One region of the Cupriavidus sp. 94F1 genome, then DNA from elsewhere that is predicted to be linked to it. Evidence: riboswitches for the same ligand, from Rfam matches in the RefSeq annotation. Region 1 holds a riboswitch; the other holds the start of a gene.

Evidence for each region. A riboswitch is a leader RNA that binds a small molecule or an ion and turns the genes downstream of it on or off. The one in region 1 is predicted to bind glycine.
Region 2: another riboswitch for glycine. It lies ahead of AC3FJ6_RS23205 (D-amino acid dehydrogenase); the one in region 1 lies ahead of gcvT (glycine cleavage system aminomethyltransferase GcvT).

Annotation. Positions count from the first base shown of each region.
Region 1 covers NZ_JBYOJT010000003.1:574,616-581,988, forward strand. The annotation lists gene gcvP (aminomethyl-transferring glycine dehydrogenase) at 1-2,753, opposite strand, end outside; gene gcvH (glycine cleavage system protein GcvH) at 2,832-3,212, opposite strand; gene gcvT (glycine cleavage system aminomethyltransferase GcvT) at 3,325-4,452, opposite strand; glycine riboswitch at 4,542-4,663, opposite strand; glycine riboswitch at 4,685-4,772, opposite strand; gene AC3FJ6_RS10370 (YMGG-like glycine zipper-containing protein) at 4,866-5,090, opposite strand; gene AC3FJ6_RS10375 (UvrD-helicase domain-containing protein) at 5,374-7,373, shown strand, end outside.
Region 2 covers NZ_JBYOJT010000012.1:89,013-96,385, forward strand. The annotation lists gene AC3FJ6_RS23190 (hypothetical protein) at 1-85, opposite strand, end outside; gene AC3FJ6_RS23195 (diguanylate cyclase domain-containing protein) at 233-1,810, shown strand; tRNA gene AC3FJ6_RS23200 (tRNA-Leu) at 1,902-1,988, shown strand; gene AC3FJ6_RS23205 (D-amino acid dehydrogenase) at 2,343-3,611, opposite strand; glycine riboswitch at 3,775-3,873, opposite strand; gene AC3FJ6_RS23210 (M20 aminoacylase family protein) at 3,933-5,144, opposite strand; gene AC3FJ6_RS23215 (MFS transporter) at 5,198-6,526, opposite strand; gene AC3FJ6_RS23220 (LysR family transcriptional regulator) at 6,806-7,373, shown strand, end outside.

The sequences.
Region 1 (7,373 bases):
ACGGCCGCGGTGTGCGGCGCGTGTTTGAGCGGGTTGTCCTCGCGGTCGAAGCTGCCGTCTTCCACCCGCGCGATCTCGCCGCGGATGGCGATCATCGCGTCGATGAAGCGGTCGAGTTCGTGCAGCGATTCGCTCTCGGTCGGCTCGATCATCAGCGTGCCCGGCACCGGGAAGCTCATGGTCGGGGCGTGGAAGCCGTAGTCCATCAGGCGCTTGGCCACGTCCTCGTTGGTGATGCCGGTGGTCTTCTGCAGCGGGCGCAGGTCAAGGATGCACTCGTGCGCCACCAGGCCATGCTGGCCCGTGTACAGCACCGGGAAGTGCGGCGACAGGCGGCGCGCCACGTAGTTGGCGGTCAGGATCGCGTTCTCGGTGGCGGCGGTCAGGCCGGCCGAGCCCATCATCGCGATATACATCCACGAGATCGGCAGGATGCTGGCCGAGCCGAACGGCGCGGCCGAGATGCCGCCGATGCCGTTATCGTCGCGACGATAGCCGACGCTGTCCTGGTTGGGCAGGAAGTCGGCCAGATGCGCACCCACGGCTACCGGACCGACGCCCGGGCCGCCGCCGCCGTGCGGAATGCAGAACGTCTTGTGCAGGTTCAGGTGCGACACGTCGCCGCCGAACTGGCCCGGCGCGGCCACGCCCACCATCGCGTTCATGTTGGCGCCATCGACATAGACCTGGCCGCCGTGCTTGTGCACGATGTCGCAGATCTGCTGCACGCCCTGCTCGAACACGCCGTGCGTGGACGGGTACGTGATCATGATCGCGGCCAGGTTCCTGCTGTGCTGCTCGGCCTTCTTCGCCAGATCGTCGAGGTCGACGTTGCCGTTGTCGTCGCAGGCCACCACCACGACCTTCATGCCGGCCATCTGTGCCGACGCGGGGTTGGTGCCGTGGGCCGATGACGGGATCAGGCAGATGTCGCGATGGCTCTCGCCACGGCTGGCGTGGTACGCGTGGATGATCAGCAGGCCGGCGTATTCGCCCTGCGAGCCGGCGTTCGGCTGCAGGCTGACCGCGGCGTAGCCGGTGGCGGCGCAGAGCATGGCCTCCAGCTGGTCGATCATCTCGCGATAGCCAACCGTCTGGTCCAGTGGGGCAAATGGGTGGATGTTGCTGAACTCGGGCCACGTCACCGGAATCATCTCGCTGGTGGCGTTGAGCTTCATCGTGCAGGAGCCCAGCGGAATCATCGTGCGGTCCAGCGCCAGGTCCTTGTCGGCCAGCGAGCGCAGGTAGCGCAGCATCTCGTGTTCGGCATGGTGCGTGTTGAACACCGGATGCGTCAGGTAGGCGCTCTGGCGCGCCACGTTGCCCGGGAAGCCGTCGCCGACCGATGCCTCGATCTTGTCGAAGTCGGGCACCGGCTTGCCGTGCGCGAAGATCTCCCACAGCGTGACCACGTCGTCGCGCGACGCGGTTTCGTCCAGCGAGATGCCGATGCGCGACGCGCCGGCGTGGCGCAGGTTGATGCCCCGCTGCGTGGCCGTGGCGTGGAACGCCTCGGTGTTGAAGCCGGTTTCCAGCGTCAGCGTGTCGAAGAACGTCTCATTGACCGGGGGCAGGCCCAGCGCCTTCAGACCGGCGGCCAGCGTGGCGGTCAGGCGATGCACACGTTGCGCGATGCGCTTCAGGCCCTGCGGGCCATGGTAGACCGCATACATCGACGCCATCACGGCCAGCAGCACCTGCGCGGTGCAGATGTTCGAGGTGGCCTTCTCGCGGCGGATATGCTGCTCGCGCGTCTGCAGCGCCAGGCGGTAAGCCTTGTTGCCCTGCGCGTCGATCGTGACGCCGACCAGGCGGCCCGGCATCGATCGCTTGAATTCATCCTTGACGGCCATGTAGCCCGCGTGCGGACCGCCAAAGCCGAGCGGCACGCCAAATCGCTGCGAGTTGCCCACCGCCACGTCGGCGCCCCAGTCGCCCGGCGCGGCGATCAGCGTCAGCGCCAGCAGGTCGGCGGCGGCCACCACCCGGCCGCCGGCCGCATGCACGGCGTCGGCAATGGCGCGGTAGTCGGCTACATCGCCATTCACGCCCGGATACTGCAGCAGCACGCCGAAGGCGTGGGACTGCGCGGCGTCCGCAGCCGGGCCGACCTTCACCTCGATGCCCAGCGGCAGCGCGCGCGTGCGGATCACTTCCAGCGTTTGCGGCAGCACATCGTCGGCCACGTAGAACGTGTTCGACACATGCTTGTGGACGCGCTGCAGCAGGGTCATGGCCTCGGCAGCGGCCGTGCCTTCGTCGAGCATCGACGCATTGGCGATGTCCAGGCCGGTCAGGTCCGTGATCATCTGCTGGAAGTTCAGCATCGCCTCCAGGCGGCCCTGCGAGATTTCCGGCTGGTACGGCGTGTAGGCGGTGTACCAGGCCGGGTTTTCGAAGATGTTGCGCAGCACCACGCCCGGTGTGAGCGTGTTGTAGTAGCCCTGTCCGATGAAGCTCTTCAGTACGCGGTTCTTGCCGGCCAGGCCGCGCAGGCGGGCCAGCGCGGCTTCCTCGGTCAGCGGGGCGGTGAACTCGCCCAGCGACATGCCGTCGCGGCGGCGGATGGCGGCGGGCACCACGGCGTCGATCAGCGCGGCGCGGCTGTCGAAGCCAAGCACCTTGAGCATGTGTTGCTGTTCGGCGCTGTCGGGGCCGATGTGGCGGGCGGCGAAGGCGTCTCGCGCCTCCAGTTCGGCCAGCGTGGGCCGTGTACCTTGGGCGGCGGCATTCATGGGAAGCGGGGCGTTCATGGCAAGGAATCTCGGGGAGCGGGCGGCGGGCAGGTGGTCGGCCTGTCCGCCGCGCGCGGCATCAAACAGTCAGCGCGATCAGGCGCCGACGCTGGCCTTGTAGGCGTCGACGTTCATCAGGCCGTTCACGTCGTCGGCGTTGGCCGGCTTCAGCTTGAACAGCCAGGCGTCAAAGGCGTTGGCGTTGACCGACTCGGGCGCTGCCGAAGCGGCGTCGTTGACGGCGATCACTTCGCCAGCCACCGGGGCGTAGATGTCGGAAGCTGCCTTCACGGACTCCACCACGGCCAGGGCGTCGCCGGCACCCACCGACTTGCCCACTTCGGGCAGTTCCAGGAAGACGATGTCGCCCAAGGCGTCCTGGGCGTGGTCGGTAATGCCGATCGTCAGCGTGCCGTCGGCTTCGACGCGCACCCATTCGTGCGACTCGGTGTACTTCAGGTCAGCGGGGAAGTTCATGAGGTTCTCCGGGATACAGTTTGTTTCTTGTTTCATTCACCCGGTCCGCAGCAGGTTGGGCTCGATCGGACGGGCGGAAGGGCGACCGTTTGATGTGAAGCCGGGCGATGCCTCAGCTCACGAGTGCCTTGCCATTACGCACAAACGGCAGTTTAACCACAGTCGCGGTCAGTTTGCGGTCACGAATCTCGACCTGGACGTCGGTGCCAGGCGCCACGCCCTTCGGCAGGCGGGCGAACGCGATCGACTGCTGCAGGCTGGGGCTGAACGTGCCGCTGGTGATTTCGCCGGCGCCTGCCGCCGTGATGACCTTCTGGTGCGCACGCAGCACGCCGCCCTTGTCGCGCAGGATCAGGCCCGCGAACGTCTGTTTCTGGCCGCCTGCCACCAGGGCCTGCTTGCCGATGAAGTCGCGCTCGCTCTGCAGGTCGACCGTCCAGGCCAGGCCGGCGTCCAGTGGCGACGTATTGATATCCATGTCCTGGCCGTACAGGTTCATGCCGGCTTCCAGGCGCAGCGTGTCGCGCGCGCCCAGGCCGGCCGGACGTACGCCCGCGGCGATCAGCTTTTCCCAGATGCCGGCGACGTTCTCGGCCGGTACCACCAGCTCGAAGCCGTCTTCGCCCGTGTATCCGGTGCGGGCGACCATCAGTTCGCCCATTTCCGGGTCTTGCACGACCAGCGCGTTGAACGGCTTGAGCGCGTCGGCCGGCTGGGTGGAGGGAAAGGCCTGGTAGACCTTGGCGCGGGCGTTGGGGCCCTGCACGGCCACGATGGCCAGCTTGCCGGTGGCCGCCGGTGCCACATCGCCGCGGCGCGGTGTGATCGTCACGCCGCTGCCAGTGGCCGCATTGCGCGACTGGATCCATTCGATATCGCCAAGGGCCGTGCTGGCGTTCACCACCAGGCGGAAGTGGTCCTCGGCAAAGAAGTAGACGATCAGGTCGTCGATGACGCCGCCTTTTTCGTCGAGCATGCACGAATACAGCGCCTTGCCCGGCGTCTGCAGCTTGTCGACGTTGTTGGCCAGCAGGCCGCGCAGGAAGGCGCGTGTGCCCGCCCCGTGCAGGTCGACCACGCACATGTGCGACACGTCGAACATGCCGGCATCGGCACGCACGGCATTGTGTTCCTCGATCTGCGAACCGTAGTTGACCGGCATGTCCCAGCCGCCAAAGTCGACCATGCGGGCGCCGAGGGCGCGGTGGATAGCGTTGAGGGGCGTGGCCTGGAGCGTCATGGATATCCTCGGGGGCGGTTCGAAAACGAAAAAAGGGTCATCCGCCGCAACGATCGGGCGCACCAATGTGCATCCAATCCGCTGCGGCGGATGACCCCTCTGTCCTCGATACCTGAGAGATTACGAAGCCGGAACTTCGTGCGCCCCTTCGGTGGACATGCTCACCACGGCGTCAGGGCAGTGGCGGATGTCGCTCTCCAGAGTGCGGCATGCATCGTGTGCATGTTGCATGCCGATCCGGTCGGTCCATGGTGCCTGAGAGTTTGCGGGTGGTTCCCCTTCGGCGGCGCAATCGATGCGCGCTCTCCCGGCCGGATGCGCGAGAATGTACGGGACCGGTCAGCCTTTGTCAAACGCGTGCCTGACGCCGGCCGGCGGCCCCGCCCCCGGGATTGGAAACGACGGCGGGCCGGTTAGCGACGGTCCTTCGTCACCACATTACCGACCACGCCGCCCACGGCCGCGCCGCCCAGCGTACCCAACGCGCTGCCGTCGGTCAGGACCGCACCGCCGAGCGCACCGGCGCCCGCGCCAATGGCGGTATTACGCTGCTTCGGGGTCATGTCCGCGCAGCCCGCAAAGCCCACCAGCGTCACGCCGATCAGGGCAACTTTCGAAAGGGTGCGAAGCGTCTTCATGATTGGCTCCTTTGTTGTCATCGAGATCATCGTTTCCGATTTGTTGATATGTCCCGGACCGGTCGCGCCACGCGCAAGACCCGTGCGGTCCTGTGAGATAAGAGGCAAGCTCCATGCCCCGGGATCCGCCGCTTTACGATTGTTACCAGCCTGAAACGCCTCTTGTCGGACGCCGCCCGACACGCCAGTGCGCGCCTGCGGCGCGTGTTAACATCGACGCCTTCGGCGCGCCATCCCTCCAGGTGCGCCATGAGCCATTCCGCCTGCCACGTTCCCCAGCCTCATGACTCACGGACTCAATGCCGCGCAATCCGAAGCGGTGCGCTACCTGGACGGCCCCTGCCTTGTGCTGGCGGGCGCAGGATCGGGCAAGACCCGCGTGATCACGCAGAAAATCGCCCACCTGATCGAGGACAAGGGGTTCGAGCCGCGTCACATTGCCGCCGTCACGTTCACCAACAAGGCGGCGAAAGAGATGCAGGAACGCATCGGCAAGCTGATGGAAGGCAAGACCACGCGCGAAGGGAAGCGCATTCCACTCAAGCAGCTGACGGTTTGTACGTTTCACTCGCTTGGCGTGCAAATCTTGCGCATGGAAGCCGAGCATGTCGGGTTGAAGCCGCAATTTTCGATCATGGATTCGGACGACTGCTTCGGGCTGGTCCAGGAGCAGCTGAGCACCACCGACAAGAAGCTGATCCGCAGCGTGCAGAGCACCATCTCGCTGTGGAAGAACGGCATGGTCGACCCCGAGACCGCGCTTGCGCAGGCGGCCAATGCCGACGAGCACCAGGCCGCGATGGTCTATCGCAACTACGTGGCCACTCTGAACGCGTACCAGGCGGTGGACTTCGACGACCTGATCCGCCTGCCCGCCGAACTGTTCGCGCGCGACGAGGCCGTGCGTTTGAAGTGGCAGAACCGGCTGCGCTATTTCCTGGTCGACGAATACCAGGACACCAACGCGTGCCAGTACCAGCTGCTGAAGCTGCTGGCCGGCGGCTCGCACCTGCGCGCGCCGGCGTTCACGGCGGTGGGCGACGACGACCAGGCCATCTATGGCTGGCGTGGCGCCACGCTGGACAACCTGCGGCTGCTGCAGACCGATTTTCCGGACCTGAAGGTGGTCAAGCTGGAGCAGAACTACCGCTCGACCGTGCGCATCCTGGAAGCGGCCAACGCGGTCATCGCCAACAACCCGAAGCTGTTCGACAAGAAACTGTGGTCGGAACACGGCATGGGCGATCCGATCGCCGTCCACCCGATGAACGACGAGGAGCACGAGGCCGAGTCGGTGGTGTTCCGCCTGTCCGCGCACAAGTTCGAGCGCCGCGCGCAGTTTCGCGATTACGCCATCCTGTATCGCGGCAACCACCAGGCGCGCCTGTTCGAGCAGATCCTGCGGCGCGAGCGCATTCCGTACGTGCTGTCGGGCGGCCAGAGCTTCTTCGACAAAGCCGAGATCAAGGACATCTGCGCCTACCTGCGGCTGATTGCCAATCCGGACGATGACCCCGCGTTCATTCGCGCCATTACCACGCCGCGCCGTGGGGTGGGCAACACCACGCTCGAGGTGCTGGGCACGTTTGCGGGCCAGGCCAAGGTGTCGCTGTTCGAGGCGGCGATGATGGGCGGCATCGAGGCCAGGCTGCAGCCGCGCCAGCTGGAGCCGCTGCGCACGTTCTGCGAATCCATGGTGCGCCTGGCCGACCGCGCGGCCCGCGACCCGGCCACCGTGGTGCTGGACGACCTGATGGAAGGTATCCACTACGAGGCCTATCTGTACGATACCTTCGACGAACGGCAGGCGCAGTCGCGCTGGACCAATACGCTGGAATTCCTGGACTGGCTCAAGCGCAAGGGCACGCGTCCGGAGGCCGAAGGCGAAGCCGGGGCCGAGGCCACGGGCGCCGACACGGCCGACGGCTTCGGCGACGAAGGCAAGAACCTGCTCGAACTGACCCAGACCGTGGCGCTGATGAGCATGCTCGAAGGCCGCGAAGAAGATCCCGACGCGGTGCGGCTGTCGACCCTGCACGCGTCGAAAGGCCTGGAATATCCGCACGTGTTCCTGGTGGGCGTGGAGGAGGGCATCCTGCCCCACACACGCGAGGACGAAGACCTGGACGACGAGAAGATCGAGGAAGAGCGGCGGCTGATGTATGTGGGCATCACGCGCGCGCAGCGCACCCTGCAGATCAGCTGGTGCAAGAAGCGCAAGCGGGCGCGCGAAACCTATTCGGTCGAGCCGTCGCGCTTTATCGCCGAGATGAAGCTGGAGGA
Region 2 (7,373 bases), on a different contig from region 1:
AAGCGGCCGTCACCAGCTGGTAGAGCCGGACCAGGCCATAAACGAAGGCAACGAGGATCGCGATGCCTAGGAGGATGAAGGGCACGTCCTGATTCCTGAAGGGTGGCGGGTAGGGCGGTGGATGCGGGCAGCGTCGGGGTATGCCCCGGCGCCAGTGTCGGACCGTGCGGGCCTATAATGGTTCGCCCCGCATCGCCGGACGGGGTTTGCCATCCGGTTCGGCCCATCGTCAATGCCATCGTATCCTCTCGTCCTTTGCCTGACCATTGCCGTGGTGTGCAGTGTGGGCATGGCCGTCGCGGCCTGGCCGCGCCGCGATGACCCTACCGTCCGTGCATTCCTGGTGCTGGCGGCGGGCGTCACCATCTGGAGCGGCGGCCGGTTGCTGGAAATCAGCGAGACGGCGCTGCCAGGCCGGATCTTCTGGGCCAAGTTCCAGTATGCGGGCATCGTGGCCGTGCCGATCGGCTGGCTGGTGGCGATGGTTCACCTGAGCCGGCCACGCTTTGTCGTGCCGTGGTCGATGCTCTGGGTGCCGGTGTTCTTCGCGGTGCTGACGCTGGCGCTAGTATTCACCAACGAACGCCACCACCTGATCTGGACGTCGATCGAACTGATGCCGCCGGGCGTGTCGCCGGGCGCGGTGTTTCACCACGGCATCGGCTACACCGCGGTGGCCGCCTGGACCTACGCGATGCTGGGCCTCAGCATGTATTTCCTGGCCACCGCCGAGGTGCCGAACGCGGCGCTGTCGGTGCGCGGCCGCAACGTGCTGATGGCGGGGCTGCTCCTGCCGCTGGTGACGCACATCGCCTACCTGTACCGCTGGACCGGCCCGCTGGGCGGCGACCTGACACCGGCCACCTTTTCGCTGATGACCCTGCTGGTGTGGGTCTGCGCGCTGCGCAAGCACCTGGACGATACCGGCCACTACGCGCGGCTGCGCGTGTTCGACGCGATCCGCGAGGGCTGCGCGATCCTGGGCGCCGACGGACGCATCGTCGAGTTCAATCCCGCCGCTGCCCGGCTGGTGCCCGACCTGCGCCGTGGCCAGATGCCGCCGCCGGCCTGGCACCACGCGCTGAGCGACCCCGACGAGGTGGCGCCCTTCATTCCCGATGGCCTGGGCTACGAACTGACGGTGGAGCCCGTGTGCCGGATGGACGGCAAGCAGATCGGCCTGCTGGTGTTCATGCGCGATATCAGCCGCTACCAGTCGCGCGAACAGGCGCTGGCTACGCAGCTTGGCGAAACGGCGGAGCAGCTGTCGCGCGTGCAGGCCGACCTCGATATCGACGCGCTGACCGGCATCCCCAACCGGCGTTACTTCCAGCGCGAATCGCTGGCCGCCGTGGCACGCGCCCATGAGCGCGACAAGGAAATCGGCCTGCTGATCCTGGATGTCGACCTGTTCAAGCAATTCAACGACCTGTACGGGCACCCCTGCGGCGACGACTGCCTGCGCCAGGTGGCCGAAGCCCTGACTGGCGTGCTGCGGGGCCCGCAGTTCTGCGCCCGGCTGGGCGGCGAGGAATTCGCGGTGGTACTGCCGGATTCGTCGGCGGACGAAACGCGAGCCATCGCCCGCAGCATGGTGGCGGTGGTGCGGGACCTTGCCATTCCGCACAACGGCACGCCCGTGCAGCCCTACGTGACGATCAGCGTGGGCGCGGTATGCGCGGTGCCCGAAGCCCCGCGCCTGGAGCCGCTGCTGCACCGCGCCGACAGCGCGATGTACCGCGCCAAGCGGGCGGGGCGCAACCGCTACGTGGTTGACGGCAGCCTGTACCTTGGGGTGCAGAACAGCTGATTTTGACGATCCCGTGAAAAAGGGCTTGCAAATCGCCAGAGCTTATGTAGAATTCGCGTCTCGCTTCAACGCAGCAATGCAGCGAAACGAAGCCCAGATGGCGGAATTGGTAGACGCACTAGGTTCAGGTCCTAGCGGTGGCAACACTGTGGAGGTTCGAGTCCTCTTCTGGGCACCAATTTTGAAAGCCCTGCTCAACGAGCAGGGCTTTTTCATTTCCGGCCCAGAAAGGGCAGTCCCTGCGGACTGCCCGCGGGGACTCGAAAAGCTTGCGCTTGCCAGCGCAAGCCGGGGTCGCGCCTGGGTGACCGAGTCCTCTTCTGGGCACCAATTCAAGACCCCGCTCAACGAGCGGGGTCTTTTCATTTGTACGCCCAGAAAGGGCAGTCCCGGGCTTTCGCCGGGCTGGCCCTCTCCCCCGACCCCTCTCCCGCGAAGCGGGAGAGGGGAGAACACCAACGGCATATCGACGGCGGCGGTTTGCTCCCCTCTCCCGCACGGCGGGAGAGGGGCGGGGGAGAGGGCGGGCGTATCAAGCTGCCACGCCGCCCACGCCCTGGCCCACCGCAACGCGCGCGTCCTGCGTCGCGGCCTGCCGGACCACATCCCCCACCATCTCGGCCGTCACGGCCGATAGCGTCCAGCCCAGGTGTCCGTGCCCCGTGTTGTAGAACACGTTGGCGGCGTGGCCACGGCCTACGCGCGGCATCATGTTTGGCATCATCGGACGCAGGCCGGCCCAGGGCACCACGCTGCGCGTGCTGACGCCGGGGAAGCAGGCATGCACCCAGTCGACCAGCGGACGGATGCGGTCGGCGCGGATGTCGCGGTTGATGCCGTTGAACTCCGCCGTGCCGGCCACGCGGAAGCGGTCTGGGCCCAGGCGGCTGGTCACGAGCTTGGTTTCGTCGTCGAGCAGGCTGACCGTCGGCGCGCTGGCCTGGCTTTGCGCATCGTTCAGGTTCACCGTGATCGAATAGCCCTTCACCGGATAGATGTTGACGCGGTCGCCCAGCTGCCGGGCGAAGGCGCGGCTGGCCACGCCAGCGCACACCACCACGCCATCGAATTCGCGCGATGTGGGCAGGTTGTCTTCCGCCGACACCACGGTGGCGCGCCGCCCCGTGGTGGCCACCGCGCGCACATCCTGGTTGTACAGCGTGTGCACGCCCAGGCGCTGGATCGCCGCGGCCAGGCCGCTGGTGAACTTGTGGATGTCGCCCGTGGCGTCGCTCTCGGTGTAGTAGCCGCCGTAGTAGTCGCCGGCCAGCGTGGGCTCGATGTCGCGCATCTCGGCCGGCGTGACCGCGTGGCGCTCCAGCCCGCCTTCGGCCAGCAGCTTCGACACCCGGCCGGCATGCTCGAATCCCGCCTTGTTGCGATAGATATGCAGGATGCCGCGCCGCTTCAGGTCGAAGTCGATGCCTTCAGCGTCGGCCCAGGCGAACAGGTGCTGGCGCGCGGCGATGGCCAGGCGCGCGGTCTCGACCGTGTTGGCGCGGTAATGCGGAATCGACGCCATGAACTCGGCGAACCAGCTCAGCTTGTGCCAGGTGGGGCGCGGATTCACCAGCAGCGGCGCATCGGCGCGCAGCATCCATTTGAGGCCCTTGGCCAGCGTGGACCAGTGCGTCCAGACTTCGGCGTTCGAGGCCGACAACTGGCCGCCGTTGGCGAACGACGTTTCCATGGCCGCATAGCGATGTCGCTCGAACAGCGTGACGGAGAACCCGCGCCTGGCCAGCGCGTACGCGGTCGTGACGCCGGTAATACCGCCGCCGATCACTGCAATGGTTTTCATGTGGAAGGGTCTTTCAGGACGTCATGAGGTGGCAGTCCACGGCGCACCATGCGCTTCTCGCGGACGCCCCCTCTGTCCTTGACCTGAGAGATTCGCGAGCCGGGGCTCGCTTGCTCCTTCGGTACCGCCGGCCGACGTACAAGCCGGGGTTCTTCAGAGTTCCATGGCGATACCGGTCCTTTTGCCTGAGAGTTTCCGGGGCGGTTGCTCCTTCGGCGCCGTGCTGCCTGGCGGCAGCGACGGGCTCTCCCGATATCGCGGGGTACAACGGTGGCCACTATGCCATAGAAATTAAGGATTCGGCCATCAGGTTTGTTGCCGTCAGGCCGAAGGCACCAGAAAGCGTTGCGCCAGCCGCACCCAGGCCGCGGCGCCCAGCGGCAGCACCTGGTCGTTGAAGTCGTAGCCGGGGTTATGGACCATGCAGCCGCCGAATTCTCCTTCGCCGTTGCCCAGGATCAGGTAGCAGCCGGGCACCGCATCGAGCATCCAGGCGAAGTCCTCGCTGCCATTGAGGCCCTTGGGCGCCTGCGTCACCACGTGCTCGGCGCCCACCAGCTCCTGGCAGACCTCGGCAGCCAGTGCGGTAGGGCCGGCCGCGTTGACCATCGGCGGCGTCAGCTGGCGATAGTCGATCTGCGCCGTCACGCCGTGGGCCTGCGCGGTCAGGCTGACAATCTCGTGGATGCGGGCTTCCACCAGCGCGCGCGTTTCGGGCCGCGCCGCGCGCACATTGAGGCCGAGCTTGACCTCCTCCGGAATCACGTTGTGCGTGGCACCGGCGTGGATGAAGCCGACCGATACCACGGCGGTGTCGTCGGGCGCCACGCTGCGCGCCACCACCGTTTGCAGCGCGGTGATGATGGCGGCCGACGCGGCAATGGGGTCCTTCGAACGATGGGGCATCGCGCCATGGCCGCCGACGCCGCGGATCGTGACATCGGCCACGTCGGACGACAGGCTGACCGGCCCCTCCAGCACCCGAAACGAACCGGCCGGCACGCCGGGCATGTTGTGCAGCGCGAAGACCGCATCGCACGGAAAGCGCTCGAACAGGCCGTCTTCCATCATCGCGCGCGCGCCGCACAGGTTCTCTTCGTCGGGCTGGAAGATCAGGTTCAGCGTGCCGTCGAAGCTGCGCGACCTGGCCAGCGCGTGGGCGGCGGCCAGCAGGATGGCGGTATGGCCATCGTGCCCGCAGGCGTGCATGCGGCCGGGCGTCTTGCTGGCGTAGGGCAGGCCGGTGGCCTCGACGATCGGCAGGGCGTCCATGTCGGCCCGGATGCCCAGCCGTCGCGTGCCGTTGCCGAGCTTCAACTGGCCCACCACGCCGCTCTTGCCAATGCCGGTGTGCACGTCGTAGCCCCAGCTTTCCAGCAGCGTGGCCACCAGCCGGCTGGTGGCGCCAACCTCGAAGCCCAGTTCGGGCTGCGCATGGATCTGGCGGCGGATATTGACGAAGGTCTCGGTGTCGATGGCAGGCAACAGGTGCGGCAGCAGCTGAAACGGGGTCAGGGTCGGTTCTCGGGTCATGGTGAGGTCTCGGAAAGTCAGGCTCGCGGCGTCGCGACGGATATCGACAGGGATCAGTGTTCGCGTTTCTCGACGATGCGCAGCACGGCCACCAGGGCCAGCACGCCGCACGCCATCATGTAGAAGGCGGGGGCCATCGGGTTGCCAGTCTTCGCCAGCAGCCATGTGACGACGAACTGCGACGACCCGCCGAACACCGTCACGCCCACGCTGTAGATCACGGCCAGGCCCGTGGCGCGCACGCCGGCGGGCAGCATTTCCAGCAGCATCAGGAACAGCGGCGTGGTGCCCAGGTTGATGCTGGCGGTCAGCAGCGCGGACATGCCCAGTACCAGCGGCACGCTCGGGTAGTGGTTCATCAGCCAGAACGCGGGATAGACGGCCAGCAGGCTGAACAGCAGCGACCCGGCCACCAGCGGCTTGCGGCGGTCAAGGCGGTCCGCCAGCGTGCCCGCAATCAGCGACACCACGAGCAGCGTGACGCCCGTGACGCAGCCGGACAGGAACGACAGCGACGCCGGCATATGCAGCACGCGGATCATGTAGGTCGGCATGAAGAACACCACCAGGTACATCGTGGCCGTACCGGCGGTGCCGGCCAGGATGCCCAGCACCACCTTGCCGGCGTGACGGCGGAACAGTTCGCCGACCGGGCTCGGCGCATGCGCGTCGGCCTCGTGCGTCTCGTCGAGATTGGCGCGGATATAGAGACCTACCGGCGCGATCAGCAGCCCGAGCAGGAACGGCACGCGCCAGCCCCAGCTTTCCAGCGCGGCGGTGGGCAGCAAGGCATAGAGCGTGGCGCCCGTGGCCGCGCCCGCCAGCGCGGAAATGCCCTGGCTGCCGATCTGCCAGCTCACGCGCCAGCCGCGGCCCTTGACGTCGCCGCCTTCCATCAGCATCGCCGTGGAGGCGCCAATCTCGCCGCCCAGCGAAAAGCCCTGCAGCAGCCGGCCCGCCAGGATGGTCAGCGACCCGAACACGCCAGCGGTGGCGTAGGTAGGGGCCAGCGCGATGCACAGCGTGCCCAGCACCATCAGGCCGATGGTCAGCGTCATGGCGGCCTTGCGGCCATGACGGTCGGCATAGTTGCCGATCAGTACGCCGCCCAGCGGCCGCATGACAAAGCCGATGCCGAACGTGGCCACGGCCAGCAGCAGCGACCCGTACGGGCTATCCGACGGAAAGAAGAGCTTGCCGATCAGCAGCGAGAAGAAGCTGTAGACCGTGAAGTCGAACATTTCCAGCGCATTGCCGATGGAGCATGCGGCGATCAGCCGGAACTGGCTTTGCTTTGCCCTGGCCGGGGTGACGGAAGTGGCGGGGGCGGCGACGCTGGCAGCGGAGAGCGGCGTGCCGGCGGGCAAGGTGGCGTCGTTCATGTGGGGCTCCACGAACTGGGTTGCGGAAATCGTGGAGCCCTGGCGGGCATCCATCGCTCAGGTTGTACGTCCTTGGCGATGCAGTATTCCGGCAAACACGCCGCCCCGAAAATCATTTATTGTCATCGTGATAACGAAATGGCATCACCGGCACCATCACTGGCCACGTACCATCAGGACTAGTACCTACGCGGCGCATTCCGGTGTGCCATGCACGGCAATTGCGCAGGCGCGCACCATCGCAAGGCATCGGCGGCAAGCCGGTGGGGAGAAACCCTGATGAAGCTGCAACAACTGCGCGTGCTGCTGGCGGTGGCCCAGCACGGCAGCATCCACGAGGCTGCGCGTAGCCTGCATACCTCGCAGCCGGCGCTGTCGAAGGCCATTGCGGAGCTGGAGCGCGAACTGGGCGTGACGCTGATGTCGCGCTCGGTGCGGGGGGTGAGCCTGACGGCCTATGGGCTGGCGCTGGTACGGCGCGCCACGGTGGTGGAGCAGGAACTGCGGCACGCGCTGGAAGATATCGAGTCGATTCGCGGGCACGCCGAGGCGCAGCTGCATATCGGCTTTACCGCCGTGGCGTCGAGCGGCGCGCTGCCGGAGGCAATGGCCGCCTACCGGCAGAGTTATCCGAATGTGACGCTGCGCGCGCTGGAGTTACGTCCGCAGCAGATCCTGGAAGGGTTGCGCGAGGGGCGGCTCGATCTTGGCCTGATCTCGACCAACAGCGGCCCCGGTGGCGGCGGCATGCAGTGGGAGCCGCTGTTTTCGGTGGGCATGGGCCTGGCCGTGCGGCCCGGGCATCCGCTGCGCCGTGCGCGACGCCTGCGTGCGCTGCTCGATGCGG